Regions from separate parts of the Paenibacillus sp. FSL P4-0081 genome, predicted to be linked through region 1. Evidence: a T-box and tRNA genes for the amino acid it is inferred to sense, from the RefSeq annotation. Region 1 holds a T-box; the other holds one or more tRNA genes.

Evidence for each region. The T-box of region 1 lies ahead of P40081_RS13325 (tryptophan--tRNA ligase). A T-box ahead of a tRNA ligase gene usually reads a tRNA of that ligase, here a tRNA-Trp.
Region 2: it encodes a tRNA-Trp, which carries the amino acid that the T-box ahead of P40081_RS13325 (tryptophan--tRNA ligase) is inferred to sense. The anticodon was not compared.

Annotation. Positions count from the first base shown of each region.
Region 1 covers NZ_CP009280.1:3,222,308-3,230,464, forward strand. Annotated here, with positions in the region: gene P40081_RS13305 (ABC transporter ATP-binding protein) at 1-288, shown strand, start outside; gene P40081_RS13310 (ABC transporter ATP-binding protein) at 365-1,078, shown strand; gene P40081_RS13315 (hypothetical protein) at 1,071-2,669, shown strand; gene P40081_RS13320 (class I SAM-dependent methyltransferase) at 2,783-3,604, opposite strand; gene P40081_RS13325 (tryptophan--tRNA ligase) at 3,700-4,698, opposite strand; T-box leader at 4,743-5,001, opposite strand; gene P40081_RS13330 (serine hydrolase domain-containing protein) at 5,087-6,352, shown strand; gene P40081_RS13335 (effector binding domain-containing protein) at 6,384-7,148, shown strand; gene P40081_RS13340 (GNAT family N-acetyltransferase) at 7,288-7,773, shown strand; gene P40081_RS13345 (GNAT family N-acetyltransferase) at 7,792-8,157, shown strand, end outside.
Region 2 covers NZ_CP009280.1:7,397,747-7,405,903, forward strand. Annotated here, with positions in the region: gene P40081_RS31330 (MerR family transcriptional regulator) at 333-713, opposite strand; gene P40081_RS31335 (aldo/keto reductase) at 869-1,789, shown strand; tRNA gene P40081_RS31340 (tRNA-Leu) at 1,942-2,020, opposite strand; tRNA gene P40081_RS31345 (tRNA-Cys) at 2,050-2,123, opposite strand; tRNA gene P40081_RS31350 (tRNA-Gly) at 2,131-2,205, opposite strand; tRNA gene P40081_RS31355 (tRNA-Gln) at 2,212-2,286, opposite strand; tRNA gene P40081_RS31360 (tRNA-His) at 2,305-2,380, opposite strand; tRNA gene P40081_RS31365 (tRNA-His) at 2,430-2,505, opposite strand; tRNA gene P40081_RS31370 (tRNA-Trp) at 2,532-2,605, opposite strand; tRNA gene P40081_RS31375 (tRNA-Tyr) at 2,611-2,696, opposite strand; tRNA gene P40081_RS31380 (tRNA-Thr) at 2,702-2,777, opposite strand; tRNA gene P40081_RS31385 (tRNA-Phe) at 2,798-2,873, opposite strand; tRNA gene P40081_RS31390 (tRNA-Asp) at 2,893-2,970, opposite strand; tRNA gene P40081_RS31395 (tRNA-Met) at 2,975-3,051, opposite strand; tRNA gene P40081_RS31400 (tRNA-Val) at 3,085-3,160, opposite strand; tRNA gene P40081_RS31405 (tRNA-Glu) at 3,166-3,237, opposite strand; tRNA gene P40081_RS31410 (tRNA-Ser) at 3,269-3,358, opposite strand; tRNA gene P40081_RS31415 (tRNA-Asn) at 3,362-3,437, opposite strand; rRNA gene P40081_RS31420 (23S ribosomal RNA) at 3,501-6,431, opposite strand; rRNA gene P40081_RS31425 (16S ribosomal RNA) at 6,680-8,157, opposite strand, start outside.

The sequences.
Region 1 (8,157 bases):
CGCGCATTGATGAGCAGCCCGGGCATTATTTTTGCTGACGAGCCGACCGGTGCGCTTAACCAGGCAGCGGCTCAGGGCATAATGAACCTGCTGTCAGAAATTAACGCGGAAGGTACTGCGGTCATGCTGGTCACTCATGATGCAACGATTGCTGCGAGGACGGAGCGGATTATGTTCATGTGTGACGGCAGAATCGTCAGCGAGATGCGTCTGCCGAAATATAGCGGCAAGGACATAGAGGGCCGGGTGGAGATGATTACGGTGAAAATGCGGGAGATCGGGATTTAGTGATCGCAAATGAACGATTAGGGAGGGCTGTACGTATTATATTTATTTGCAGACACCAATGAAGAGGTGAGAGAACATGCTGACGATTAAACATTTTACGAAGAGCTATAAGGGCGGGAAGAAGGCGGTAGATGACTTAAGCTTAGTGGTCGAACGGGGCGATATCTATGGCTTCATCGGACACAACGGGGCGGGCAAAACAACGACCATCCGCGCTGTAGTAGGTGTTCTTGATTTTGAAGAAGGGGAAATAGAAATTGATGGAATCTCCATTAAAAAAGATCCGGTAGCCTGCAAGGCGAATATTGCCTATATTCCGGATAACCCCGATCTGTACGATCATCTTACGGGCATCCAGTATTTGAATTTCATCGGCGATCTATTTCGAGTATCCAAGGCCAACCGTGAACGGCTTATTCAAAAATATAGCGATGCCTTTCAGCTTACGGCCAATCTGGGTGATATGATCTCCTCGTATTCTCACGGGATGAAGCAGAAGCTTGCAATTATCTCTGCGCTTATTCATGAGCCGAAGCTGTTGGTGCTGGATGAACCTTTTGTAGGCCTGGATCCCAAAGCTGCGCATACGCTGAAAACCATCATGGCTGAGCTATGCAGCAGCGGCGGGGCGATCTTCTTCTCGACGCATGTGCTGGATACGGCAGAGAAGATTTGTAATAAGATCGCGATCATTAAGGCAGGCCAGCTCATTGCTCATGGCAGCACTGAAGAGGTGAAGGGCAAGAACAGCCTTGAGGAAGTATTCATGGAGCTGATCGACAATGATTAATATCTGGAGATTGACGAAGCTGCAGCTGATGTCCACCTTCGGCCTGAATAAAGCGCTGCATACGAAAGACCCTGCAGAGAGACGCAAGGCGCTGCTGCTCAGCATAACGATTATGGCCGGTGTGCTTATGATTGGGGCGTTCTCCTTCAGCTACAGCTTCATGATGGCGATGGCATTTGAAGAGCTGGGGCGGATGGATCTGCTGCTGGCGATTATGATGGCCGTTACCTCGATTGTCGGGTTCTTCACCACGGTCTATAAGGCAAGCGGGGTATTATTCAGCTATAAGGATTATGATATGATCATGTCGCTGCCAGTGAAGACGAGTCATGTGGTGGCGAGCCGTGTGCTTCAGCTGTATGTGATGAATCTGTTTTTTACACTGCTGGTTATGCTGCCTGCGGGTGCGGTGTATGCGATACAAGTGAATCCGGGAGTGCTGTTTTATCTGTTCTTTCTAATAACGCTCTTGTTCATCACCTTGCTGCCGATTATAGCGGCAACGATCATTGGCGCACTCATCAGCTGGGTGTCTTCGAGATTTAGAGCAAGCAAGATGATTAGTGTAGTGTTCACTTTCGCCGTCCTTATTCTCTTCATGCTGGGTTCATTTAATCTGGATGGAGACCAGCAGGAGCTTGCTGATATGGGGGCAGGGCTGGGTGATGCGATCTTTAAGCTGTATCCCCTGGCGTCCGTGTATGTCGATGCGGTCTGCTCGTACCAAGTAAGTTCACTGATCTTCTTCATTGCCCTGTCTGTCCTTGCATTTGTACTCTTCTCCGCCGTGCTGGCAACCCGGTACAAAGCCATTCATACAGGCCTTATGACCAGCCGCTCAGGCAGCAAATATACCATGAAGCCGCTGCAGGCGAATTCTGCTTTTAAGGCGTTGTATCTCAAAGAGCTGCGCCGCTATTTCAGCTCAGCCAATTATGTGCTGAACACAGGCATCGGTATGGTTCTATTGCTGGTTATGTCGGTTTCCTTATTGTTCGTCAGCTCAGAGAAGCTTGGGGTCGTGCTCGACATTCCGCAACTATCGGAGTATTTGAGCACGCTGAGTCCGCTTGTGGTTTCTTTATTTGTGGTTCTGAGCTGCACTACGGCGAGTTCGATTTCGCTTGAAGGGAATCATTTGTGGATTTTACAAAGCTCGCCCGTCTCTAAACCCGCCATTATACTCAGCAAAGTAGCTGTGAATCTCACCATTACGCTACCGGTCATTGCCGTGAGCTGGGTGCTGCTTATCTATACACTGCGGACCGGATGGATGGAAAGTATATTAATGCTTGTGATCCCGGTGATCTACGCTTGTTATTCTGCCATGCTGGGCGTTATTGTGAACCTGAAGCTGCCTAAGCTGGACTGGACAAGTGAGGTAACAGCGATCAAGCAGAGCGCAGCGGTGCTGGTATCGATGATTCTGGGGTTCATCAGTCTGGTTGTTCCGGCCGCGCTGTTCATGCTGCTTCGTTCGGTGAATGGAAATCTCATCTTGCTGGGCTACGGTGTTATTATGGCAGCGGTCTGCGCCGGGATGTACAGATATATACAGGTTAGCGGGGAACGGTTGTTTCTGAGGTTGTAGCACACACAAAGAAACCACTCTTAAAATAGGATTAAACCTTTTAAAGAAGTGGTTTCTTTGTGCTGTCTATGACAATAGCTCACCAAGACTAAACGGAATGCTATAGTACTCTATTAAGGTTTGGTGCCGCAGGCCATAAAAAATAGCATCATCGCATGCGCATCCGGGGAACGGTCGAATTGTTCATAGGCTCTGTTCAATTCCTCATATTCGTATTCCGTAATGATCCCTTTCTTATAGAACCCGGTGAACCGGTTAATATCAAATTGACGTTTGAAGCCTTCTATACCATGCAGATCGCTATGCTGGAGGATGGCATCCATATCTACGTCTGTATAGCCGGAGCCGGATAACAGGCGTGGCAGGCTTCGGCCGATATTGCGGTTTCCGCCTCTTGAAGCTTGCTGCTGGACCAGCTTTTGGATAATAGCAGGCATAATCCCGATTTCAGGCTCGATTGCCCCGAACACCCCGTCGTCCACATCAATAATGACCAATTTGCCGCCTGGCTTGAGGACACGTCTAAGCTCTGCTGCTGCCTGCTGCGGGTTATATAGATGAAGGAAAATTAAACGGGCAATAACAAAATCGTATTGATTGCCGGGCAGTCCAGTCTCATACACCGAAGCATGGGCGAAGGTAAGCCGTGATTCGGGGACGTGGCTTAACCTGAGCTTGGCCTCTTCAAGTAAAGCATCATCGATATCAAGGGCTGTGATTTCACTGTGCGGGAAGTGCTCCAGCAATTGGGCGGTAACGAATCCCGGACCTGCACCGGCCTCCAGAACCTTCATCCCGTCTGCCAATCCGAATTGCTGCAAGGTGCGGTACTCTTTGTTCCAGCCCATCGAAGCCTGTTCCTGCAGGCGCAGCAGTTCTGATTCTGCCCCGTTACTGACATTCTGGAAATTATACGTGGAGTTACGTACGTTCATAGCTATTGCCTCCCAACCGGCTATTTGTAAAAGTTTGAATTTGATAATTTTACCATACCGTCCGTTTGAGTTAAACTCCGCTCCAGGGAGCTTATTTAAAAACGCCCGATCTTCGCTTTGACCTGCGCAAGCAGAGGTGCAGCTAGGGCTCTTGCCTTCCGGGCACCTTCACTCAAGATCGCGTCGATCTGTTCTGGCGCTGCCATGAACTCATTGTATTTCTTCCGGGGTTCCTCCAGAGCAGCATTAATCACCTGGAACAGCTCCTGTTTGGCCTCACCCCAGCTAATGCCGCTTAGATATTGCTCTCTGAAATCCTGTACTTGAGAGGGAGCCGCAAACTCTTTGTACAGCAAGAAAATATTTGACGTATCCGGGTCTTTCGGCTCCTGGGGAGGCGTAGAGTCCGTTTTGATTTTGCTGATCAGCTTCTTCAGGTTTTCTGGTGTTTCGAACAGCGGAATCGTATTATTGTAGCTTTTGCTCATCTTCCGCCCGTCCAGCCCTGGAATCACGGATGTGTTCTCATCGACCCTATAATCAGGGAGCTTGAAGGTATCTCCATAAATCCGGTTAAAGCCCTCGGCAATATCTCTGGCGATCTCCACATGCTGAATCTGGTCCTTACCGACAGGGACCTTGTCAGACTGGAACAGCAGAATGTCCGCAGCCATCAGCACCGGATAAGTGAACAGGCCCATATTGACTCCTGCATCTGCATCCACGCCTAATTGAATATTTTGTTCATGAATGGCTTTGTACGCATGGGCACGGTTCATTAGACCTTTGGACGTCAGACAAGATAGAATCCAGTGAAGCTCGAAGATCTCCGGCACATCAGATTGCCGATAAAAGACTACCCGCTCCGGGTCCAGTCCCAGTGCCAGCCATGTAGCTGCGATACCGTAAGACAGATCACGAAACTCGTCTCTGTCCTGAATGAAAGTTAATCCATGATAGTCAGCGATAAAATAAAGTGCAGTACAATCACCGGCCCCGGCGAGTTGCAGGGCAGGCTTGATTGCTCCGATGTAGTTTCCCAGATGGACTTTGCCCGTAGGCTTAATTCCGGTTAATACAATTTCCTTACTCATGTTATCCCTCCGTTTATGTAATCAAAAAGGGGTCCTCTCATCCTGAAAAGGACGAGAGAACCCCGTGGTACCACCTTAATTAGCCCGGATTATGATCCGGACCCGCTTAAACGTATCGCGACATCGCTATATGCCCTGAATACGCGTCTCTTGTAACGATGAGACCTTCGCCAAAGCCTACTTCCTGAAGGTTCGGTTTGGATGCTCAGAAGCCCACTTCGGCATAATCCCTACACTGATTCGCAGCAATCATCAGCTCTCTGGAGTATTCGTTATGCGTACTCTCTTCGTCATTGCAAAGTTGTATACTATTGTATTACTGTATTTTTACAACATCTTAGGGTGAATGTCAATTGGTAGTTAAACAGGTTAGGGAGTGAGTGAGTCAGTGCAGTCAATAAGTGTAAAGCTGGAGAATTATATTAACAAGTACCTGGAGCTGTGGGATTTCTACGGCGTTATTCAAGTTACCCGGAAGGGCGAAGTACTCTTTGAGAAGGCCTGCGGCTATGCGAGTATTGAGTTTGGAATTAAAAATGATATACACTCCCGATTCTCCCTCGCCTCCATGTCCAAGCAGTTTACGGCCTTTGCGGTTATGCTGCTGCATGACAGGAAGATGTTGGATGTTGATGCATCCGCACAGCTATATCTCCCTGCGGATCTGAGAATTGATGAGTCTATTACCGTACATCATTTATTGTCACACACATCCGGTTTATATAATTTTTATAATTTTGAGAATGATTTTTTCGGCGGATATAACAGAATGAATTACTCACAGACGGAGTACTTCCAGCAGTATATCAACAAGAATCCCACAAAGCCGGCGGGTACAGAATATGATTATAATAACTCCAACTATAATTTGTTGGCCTGGATTATTGAGCATGTTACTGGAGAGAGGTACGGGGATTTCATTCAAAAGCATCTCTTTCTGCCCTTAAATATGCTTAATACTACTGTCGATGACGACTCTGTAACGATTGCGAACAGATCCAATAATTATGCAAAGGATTTCGCCGAAACGGTCAAAAGTCCATATTACAACGAGAAGTTCAGCATAGGTGCAGGCGGGATTGTTTCGAACTGCGAAGATCTGCATAAATGGTATACCTGTCTGCGGGACCGGAAGCTTCTGACGCCGGAGGCATATACCCGGTTTTTGAGCGAGAATGATAACAACTACTGCTATGGACTGGAGCATCACCATCTGTACGGCCAAGACAGATATGCCCATGGCGGCGATCACCTCGGGGTCAGCACCTATATGCAGAATTTTTTTGCTGAAGACATTTGTATTATTATTCTATCGAACAACGAAGCTATCAATCAGTACCGGCTGGGCAATACAATCTCAGATATTGTGCATAATGTTGAGGTGGAGGCTCCGGTTCGGCATACTGAGCTTCACCTCAGTGAGCGTAGCCTTCGCATGTATTGCGGAACGTACCTGGAAGACAAAATCCAGATTGAATTCATTAACGGAAAATTATATTTCACGAGATTCTCCGGCAATTTTCATATTGAGCTCTATCCAGTAGGTGAGGGAGAATTTGTCCAAAGATATTATGACCAGAACCATCCCTACAGGATCGCAGAGAACGACCTGGGTGAGATGACTTTTTTCGGGCACACCAGGATTACCTCTTGATATTGCCGCGGCGTCAAGTGATACGATAGTTATGAGATCTCAGAGAGGAGAGCGAAATGAACAGATCTATATTCGGATCACGGCAGTGCTGCGGAAGATGGACATACCGATCAAAGAAATAAAGTCAGTGATTATTGCGAATTCAGTAGCCGGGCTTAGCAAAGTCATAGTGAATAAACTGAATTCTATCAGGAAGCAAAGGGAAGTGATAGGGGTTGTTGAACGGCAGTTAAACCGGGTCCTGGAATACCTTGAGCGGCAGAACGAAGGCAAGCTGGACTTGGATAATATTCTTACCGAGACGGAGGCTGTATTTATGAGCAGTTTAACGGAACCGTATGTATTCAAAATTATCGATTTACCTCCCATGAGAGTGGCTTTTCATATTGTTGTGGACGCAGCTCCCGAAGACAAAGCGATGGGCCCTTTAATGGACTGGCTGAAGTCAGCGAACCTGCTGGGTACGGCGCGGCTCTTCGGTGGTAATATGAAGCCCATGCCAAGCAGTGCGGGCAAACCCTATGGTTACAAGATGTGTGCGTCAATTCCAGCGGCCGTCGTTGTTCCAGAGCCTTTCAAGGAAATGCAGCTGCCGGGAGGATTGTATGCCATGCTTGGTAGCAGTGACGACATCGGCGGTTCCTGGAAAAGTCTGATGAATCAATTATCGCAAAGCAAGAAGTACCGTTCAGATCGCGGAAGGCTCTGCCTCGAAGAGCATATCCGTAACGATCATCCGGAGGGCAGCGGCAACCTGTATGATCTGAACCTTCTGGAGCCGGTAAAGGCGAAATAAGTGTAAACAGGCGGGCTTCCTTAGTGAAGTTCTGTCTGTTCGCGTCCAATCACTTACATGCAATATGTCATGGTAGAATGATGTAATTCAATGTAATGTTTGGAAGTGAATTAAAGAGGAGCTGGCGAGGAGGCGAGGCATGGGTATTGAATTTAAGAAGGTGAGCAGTTTTCAACGGGGAATATTGTTTGAATTATTGAAAGATGCCTATGCCTTTGATTGCCGGTATGAGCAAAGCTGCCTTGCTGAATGGCGGGAATTTGATAACTTTTTCTTTGACAATCCGCCGATTGCAGATAAATACGGGTTCATCACAACGCTGCATGATGAAGCTGTCGGCTTCGTTTCCTGGGACCCGAGGAACCTGCCTGAGGTTGCGGAAATCGGCCATAACTGCATTGCTTCAGCCCACAAAGGTAAAGGTTACAGTAAAATGCAGCTGCAAGAAGCAGTGAATAGAATCCTCCAAAATGAAGTCCGGAAAATTATTGTAACAACAAATGATGATCTGGTTCCTGCCCGGCGGATGTATGAGAGTATCGGATTCACCATGTATCAGACAAGGCCGAATCAACATATTGCAGGGATGGTCGGCGAACACTTGGATTATGTATATTTTGTATAAAATCTGGAGGTACATAGGATGGAAGTTACTTTAAGTAAAGCGGTAGCAGAAGATGCGGCAGCGATTCATGAAATGCAGACCCGGGCATTCCTGCCCTTGCTCGAGAAATATCAGGATTATGGTACGAACCCTGCTAATGAGACTGTAGACAGAGTAGTGGAGCGGCTCAATCAAGCTTGTGTGGATTATTACATCATCCGGAATGCGGGTGTTGCGGCAGGCAGTATCAGAGTCAAGAAGACAGATGAGCAGAAATATTGGCTCGGCCAAATATTTATCTTGCCGGAATATCAAGGTCAAGGCATTGCCCAGCAAGTTTTCAATCAGATTGAGCGCATCTATGCTGACGCCAAGTCTTGGGGGCTGGCTACCATCGTGCAAGAG
Region 2 (8,157 bases), 4.2 Mb from region 1:
TCATATCATCAAGAGGCTTCCCGTCAAGATTATAAACCGCTTTGTCAAGAAACGGTCAATTTATGTGTCATTTAACATCACATGAACGGTCTTTGCATTCCATTTTCCCGGATATTCCGTTCTTTCTGCTGCCCTTCTTATCTACTGTATAAGCAACTTAGGAAAACCCGGGACCCCGGTCTCCGCAAGGATTTCCAACCCAATATAAGGCCTTACTCTATTTATAATTCATCTCATTCTTATACCGGTTTCGCTACAAGCTTAAGTACTGGCTGCAGCATTTCCAATCCTTAATTGCAGCGACAATAATCATACGACCCTGCGGCTCAAGATTAGGGTCTGGCTGCTTTCGCTTCATTCTCCAGGGAGGCAAAATAAGCAATTTTGTGGTCCACCTTTTGCGCAAAGCTCTGAAAGAATTTAATCTTCTCATCAATATGCACTTTATGCTCCTGCAGCAGTCTGCGCTGATCGGGCAAAGCACTTACCCCTTCTTTCGAAAGCGCAATGAATTGCTTGATATCGGCAATCGCCATCCCTGTATCCTTGAGACAGCAGATTAACGAAATTAACTCCAGATCCTCATCGTCAAAACACCGGTTGCCGTTAACATCTCTTGCCACAACCGGCAATACGCCCTCCCGTTCGTAGTAACGCAGCGTATATTGGCTCAGTCCGCTTTTTTGTGCTATGGTTTTGATGCTGTATCCCATTATTGCAGCTCCCTTCTGTCAGCTGGTATCGGTTTCACCTCTTAAGGTAACACCATTTGGTTTCTATGAAAAGCCGCTCTATAAATCTATTGACTTACACCTAACTCTAAGGTCTAAGCTTAACACTGTACCTTCATTTAAGGAGTGAATAATTAATGGTAAAAAGAATTAACGTTGCTAATGGTGCGCTGGAGGTCGCTGAAATCTCCCTGGGCTGTATGCGGATTGCAGATCTGTCACCACAAGAGGCCGATGTACATATTCACAGCGCCCTTGAGGCTGGCATAGACTTTTTTGACCACGCTGACATTTATGCTGCCGGTAAAGCTGAGGAGGTGTTCGGCGACGTGCTGGCTGCAAGTCCGGGCATGCGTGAGCAACTGCTGATTCAGACCAAATGCGGAATCCGTAATGGCTTCTTCGACTTCTCCAAAGAGCATATTGTGAGCTCGGTAGAGAACAGCCTGAAGCGCCTGAAGACCGATTATGTCGATGTTCTGCTGCTGCACCGCCCGGACACCCTTATGGAGCCTGAAGAAGTAGCAGAAGCCTTTGATCAGCTGGAGAGCAGAGGTTTGGTGAAACACTTCGGCGTCAGCAACCAGAATCCCCTGCAGATTGAATTGCTGAAAAAGAACGTCAAGCAGCCCCTGCTGTTCAACCAGCTTCAGCTCAGCGTAATGGTCACCGGCATGATCGATTCCGGGATCAACGTCAATATGACAAATTCCGGATCAGTTGTCCATGATGGAGGCATCCTGGAGTATAGCCGCCTGCATGATATGACGATCCAGCCTTGGTCACCGTTCCAATACGGTTTCTTTGAAGGCGTATTCCTCGGCAATGAGAAGTTCCCGGAGGTGAATGAAGTCATTAACCGTCTGGCTGCGGAAAAAGGTGTAGCAGATACGGCCATCGCCATCGCCTGGCTCCTTCGCCATCCGGCTAAGATGCAGCCGGTGGTCGGTACCACCAACACAGCGCGCTTGCTTGATATCGCCAAAGCTTCCGATATAACCCTCAGCCGCCAGGAATGGTACGAGATCTACCGCGCGGCCGGGAACGTGCTTCCTTAAGTGAGTCTTAGCATCAACATATAAAACATATAAAACCCGCAACGAATTTGATGATCTAAGTTCGTTGCGGGTTTTATCCTTAATTTGAGATGGAGTATAAATATAAAAATCCCTCAGGAGTCAAACTCCTAAGGGACTAGTTTCATAAATTATACCGGCGAGAGGACTCGAACCTCCACGGTTTCCCACTCGATTTTGAGTCGAGCGCGTCTGCCATTCCGCCACGCCGGCATATACATAGAATTAGTTCTAAAAGATAATGGAGGTGCCACCCAGATTTGAACTGGGGATAAAGCTTTTGCAGAGCTTTGCCTTACCACTTGGCTATGGCACCAAAAAAATGGAGCGGACGACGGGAATCGAACCCGCGACCCTCGCCTTGGCAAGGCGATGCTCTACCGCTGAGCCACGTCCGCATATAATGGCTGGGGATATAGGAATCGAACCTATGAATGACGGAGTCAAAGTCCGTTGCCTTACCGCTTGGCTAATCCCCAACATTTGATTTAATAAAATGGGGCGACTGATGGGTCTCGAACCCACGAATGCCGGAACCACAATCCGGTGCGTTAACCCCTTCGCCACAGTCGCCATATGAAGCTTATTTAATTGCAATGCCTTATAACCCTTATAAAAGAAATGGGGCGACCGATGGGTCTCGAACCCACGAATGCCGGAACCACAATCCGGTGCGTTAACCACTTCGCCACGATCGCCATATTAAATTTTATAGGATATTACTTGGCAGGGGCAGCAGGAATTGAACCCACACCAACGGTTTTGGAGACCGTTGTTCTACCTTTAAACTATGCCCCTAAAAATGGTGGAGGCTGATGGATTCGAACCACCGAACACGTACGTGAGCAGATTTACAGTCTGATGCGTTTGGCCACTTCGCTAAGCCTCCGAGGATGGTGCCGGCGAGAGGACTTGAACCCCCAACCTACTGATTACAAGTCAGTTGCTCTACCAATTGAGCTACACCGGCATATTAAGTTGTAAAAAATATGGTGGCGCGGGAGGGAATCGAACCCCCGACACAAGGATTTTCAGTCCTTTGCTCTACCGACTGAGCTACCGAGCCGAACATTTCTTCATAAAGATGGCGGAACCGACGGGATTCGAACCCGCGATCTCCTGCGTGACAGGCAGGCATGTTAGGCCAACTACACCACGGTTCCAAATTGGTTGCGGGGGCAGGATTTGAACCTGCGGCCTTCGGGTTATGAGCCCGACGAGCTACCGGGCTGCTCCACCCCGCGTCAATGTTAAAGATCTATTCTGTTAAAGATAGATGGTGGAGGCTGAGGGGTTCGAACCCCCGACCCTCTGCTTGTAAGGCAGATGCTCTCCCAGCTGAGCTAAGCCTCCATATATGACTCGTATGGGATTCGAACCCATGTTACCTCCGTGAAAGGGAGGTGTCTTAACCCCTTGACCAACGAGCCATGCTGATTAAATATTTGTAAGGTAAAGCTACGGAGAGAGAGGGATTCGAACCCTCGAGACGCTTGTGGCGCCTACACGATTTCCAATCGTGCTCCTTCGGCCAAACTCGGACACCTCTCCAGATGGCTCCCCGAACAGGACTCGAACCTGTGACAACTCGATTAACAGTCGAGTGCTCTACCAACTGAGCTATCAGGGAATATACATATCAGGCTTGATCACCTGAAAACTGAATCCGAAACGAATCTGCATTCTTCGAAATTTGGATAAGCCCTCGACCGATTAGTATTGGTCAGCTCCATGCATTGCTGCACTTCCACCTCCAACCTATCTACCTCGTCGTCTTCAAGGGGTCTTACTAATTGGGAAATCTCATCTTGAGGGGGGCTTCACGCTTAGATGCTTTCAGCGCTTATCCCGTCCGTACGTAGCTACTCAGCCATGCTCCTGGCGGAACAACTGATGCACCAGCGGTACGTCCATCCCGGTCCTCTCGTACTAAGGACAGCTCCTCTCAAATTTCCTGCGCCCACGACAGATAGGGACCGAACTGTCTCACGACGTTCTGAACCCAGCTCGCGTACCGCTTTAATGGGCGAACAGCCCAACCCTTGGGACCTACTTCAGCCCCAGGATGCGATGAGCCGACATCGAGGTGCCAAACCTCCCCGTCGATGTGGACTCTTGGGGGAGATAAGCCTGTTATCCCCAGGGTAGCTTTTATCCGTTGAGCGATGGCCCTTCCATGCGGTACCACCGGATCACTAAGTCCGACTTTCGTCCCTGCTCGACTTGTAGGTCTCGCAGTCAAGCTCCCTTATGCCTTTGCACTCTGCGAATGATTTCCAACCATTCTGAGGGAACCTTTGAACGCCTCCGTTACTCTTTAGGAGGCGACCGCCCCAGTCAAACTGCCCGCCTGACACGGTCCCCGTACCCGGTAAGGGCACTAGGTTAGAACCTAGATACGATCAGGGTGGTATCCCAACGGCGCCTCCGCAGAAGCTTGCGCTCCTGCCTCACCGGCTCCCACCTATCCTGTACAGATCGTACCCAAATTCAATATCAAGCTGCAGTAAAGCTCCATGGGGTCTTTCCGTCTTGTCGCGGGTAACCTGCATCTTCACAGGTATTAAAATTTCACCGGATCTCTCGTTGAGACAGCGCCCAAGTCGTTACGCCATTCGTGCGGGTCAGAATTTACCTGACAAGGAATTTCGCTACCTTAGGACCGTTATAGTTACGGCCGCCGTTTACTGGGGCTTCGGTTCACAGCTTCGGGTTTAACCCCTAACCACTCCCCTTAACCTTCCAGCACCGGGCAGGCGTCAGCCCGTATACTTCGCCTTGCGGCTTCGCACAGACCTGTGTTTTTGCTAAACAGTCGCTTGGGCCTTTTCACTGCGGCCCCCTCGGGCTATTCACCCTACCGAGGCACCTCTTCTCCCGAAGTTACGAGGTCATTTTGCCGAGTTCCTTAACGAGAGTTCTTCCGCGCGCCTTAGAATTCTCTTCTCGCCTACCTGTGTCGGTTTGCGGTACGGGCACCTTCTCCTGGCTAGAGGCTTTTCTTGGCAGTGTGAGATCATGACCTTCGCTACTACAATTTTCGCTCCCCATCACAGCCCAGCCTTAGTGATGTGCGGATTTGCCTACACATCAGCCTCACTGCTTAGACGGACACATCCATCAGTCCGCGTCACTACCCTCCTGCGTCACCCCATCGCTCATAGCGGATTACGGTGGTACAGTAATTTCAAACTGTTGTCCTTCGACTACGCCTTTCGGCCTCGCCTTAGGTCCCGACTTACCCTGAGCGGACGAGCCTTCCTCAGGAAACCTTGGGCTTTCGGCGGATCAGATTCTCACTGATCTTTTCGTTACTCATACCGGCATTCTCACTTGTATGCTGTCCAGCGCTCCTTACGGTACACCTTCAACCTGCATACAACGCTCCCCTACCCCAGATGCAAAGCATCTAGCCATAGCTTCGGTGGTGTGTTTAGCCCCGTTACATTTTCGGCGCAGAGTCACTCGACCAGTGAGCTATTACGCACTCTTTCAATGGTGGCTGCTTCTAAGCCAACATCCTGGTTGTCTGTGCAACTCCACATCCTTTCCCACTTAACACACACTTGGGGACCTTAGCTGATGGTCTGGGCTGTTTCCCTTTTGACAATGGATCTTAGCACTCACTGTCTGACTCCCGGCAAGAAGTTAATGGCATTCGGAGTTTGACTGAGCTTGGTAACCCTTGCGGGCCCCGCACCCAATCAGTGCTCTACCTCCACCACTCCATTCACCGAGGCTAGCCCTAAAGCTATTTCGGGGAGAACCAGCTATCTCCGAGTTCGATTGGAATTTCTCCGCTACCCCCACCTCATCCCCGCATTTTTCAACATGCGTGGGTTCGGGCCTCCAGTGCGTGTTACCGCACCTTCACCCTGGACAGGGGTAGATCACACGGTTTCGGGTCTACGTCCACATACTCAATCGCCCTATTCAGACTCGCTTTCGCTGCGGCTCCGGCTTCTCACCTTAACCTTGCATGTTAAACGTAACTCGCCGGTTCATTCTACAAAAGGCACGCCATCACCCATAGATCGGGCTCTGACTTTTTGTAAGCACACGGTTTCAGGTTCTATTTCACTCCCCTTCCGGGGTGCTTTTCACCTTTCCCTCACGGTACTGTTTCACTATCGGTCGCCAGGTAGTATTTAGCCTTAGCAGATGGTCCTGCTGGATTCATACGGGGTTTCACGTGCCCCGCACTACTCGGGATCCGTCTCGGAGAGAACACAGTTTAGGTTACAGGGCTTTTACCTCTATCGCGGGCCTTTCCAGACCTCTTCGCCTACCATATTCCTTTGTAACTCCATGTGAGACGTCCCACAACCCCAAGGGGCAAGCCCCTTGGTTTAGGCTGTTCCGCGTTCGCTCGCCGCTACTGACGGAATCACTATTGTTTTCTCTTCCTCAGGGTACTTAGATGTTTCAGTTCCCCTGGTCTGCCTCTGCGTATCCTATGTATTCAGATACGAGTAACTGCGAATTACCACAGCTGGGTTTCCCCATTCGGACACCCCCGGATCAAAGCTTGCTTACAGCTCCCCGAGGCAGTTTCGTTGTTCGCCACGTCCTTCGTCGGCTCCTGGCGCCTAGGCATCCTCCGTGTGCTCTTATTAGCTTAACCAATGCGTTTTCCGTTAGGAAAATCGCTGTAGCAACTAATAACTATTTCAACTTGCTTACACAAGTTTCAGCTAAAAGATGTTCTAAAACGCAAATTCGTTTCGGTATCCAGTTTTCAAGGATCAAGTTTAAAGATGAGAGTTTGAGCTCTCAAAACTGACCAACGAGTGAGTAACAGGCCTAGACCTGAGTTTTGGAAGTAATACTTCCGATTTGAATGTCACCGTTGCAGGTGACGATTCTCCATAGAAAGGAGGTGATCCAGCCGCACCTTCCGATACGGCTACCTTGTTACGACTTCACCCCAATCATCTACCCCACCTTCGGCGGCTGGCTCCCTTGCGGGTTACCCCACCGACTTCGGGTGTTGTAAACTCTCGTGGTGTGACGGGCGGTGTGTACAAGACCCGGGAACGTATTCACCGCGGCATGCTGATCCGCGATTACTAGCAATTCCGACTTCATGCAGGCGAGTTGCAGCCTGCAATCCGAACTGAGACCGGCTTTGCTGGGATTGGCTCCACCTCGCGGTTTCGCTTCCCGTTGTACCGGCCATTGTAGTACGTGTGTAGCCCAGGTCATAAGGGGCATGATGATTTGACGTCATCCCCACCTTCCTCCGGTTTGTCACCGGCAGTCACTCTAGAGTGCCCAGCCTTACCTGCTGGCAACTAAAGTCAAGGGTTGCGCTCGTTGCGGGACTTAACCCAACATCTCACGACACGAGCTGACGACAACCATGCACCACCTGTCTCCGATGCTCCGAAGAGGGGCACTATCTCTAATGCTTTCATCGGGATGTCAAGACCTGGTAAGGTTCTTCGCGTTGCTTCGAATTAAACCACATACTCCACTGCTTGTGCGGGTCCCCGTCAATTCCTTTGAGTTTCAGTCTTGCGACCGTACTCCCCAGGCGGAGTGCTTACTGTGTTAACTTCGGCACCAAGGGTATCGAAACCCCTAACACCTAGCACTCATCGTTTACGGCGTGGACTACCAGGGTATCTAATCCTGTTTGCTCCCCACGCTTTCGCGCCTCAGCGTCAGTTACAGCCCAGAAAGTCGCCTTCGCCACTGGTGTTCCTCCACATATCTACGCATTTCACCGCTACACGTGGAATTCCACTTTCCTCTTCTGTACTCAAGTCACCCAGTTTCCAGTGCGACCCCAGGTTGAGCCCAAGGTTTAAACACCAGACTTAAATGACCGCCTGCGCGCGCTTTACGCCCAATAATTCCGGACAACGCTTGCCCCCTACGTATTACCGCGGCTGCTGGCACGTAGTTAGCCGGGGCTTTCTTCTCAGGTACCGTCACTCCGGTAGCAGTTACTCTACCGGACGTTCTTCCCTGGCAACAGAGCTTTACGATCCGAAAACCTTCATCACTCACGCGGCATTGCTCCGTCAGGCTTTCGCCCATTGCGGAAGATTCCCTACTGCTGCCTCCCGTAGGAGTCTGGGCCGTGTCTCAGTCCCAGTGTGGCCGTTCACCCTCTCAGGTCGGCTACGCATCGTCGCCTTGGTGGGCCGTTACCCCACCAACTAGCTAATGCGCCGCAGGCCCATCCCCAAGTGGCAGATTGCTCCGCCTTTCATTCTCTCTTCAGGAGAGGAAAGAAATTATCCGGTATTAGCTACCGTTTCCGGTAGTTATCCCAGTCTTGAGGGCAGGTTGCCTACGTGTTACTCACCCGTCCGCCGCTAAGCATGAATGGAAGCAAGCTT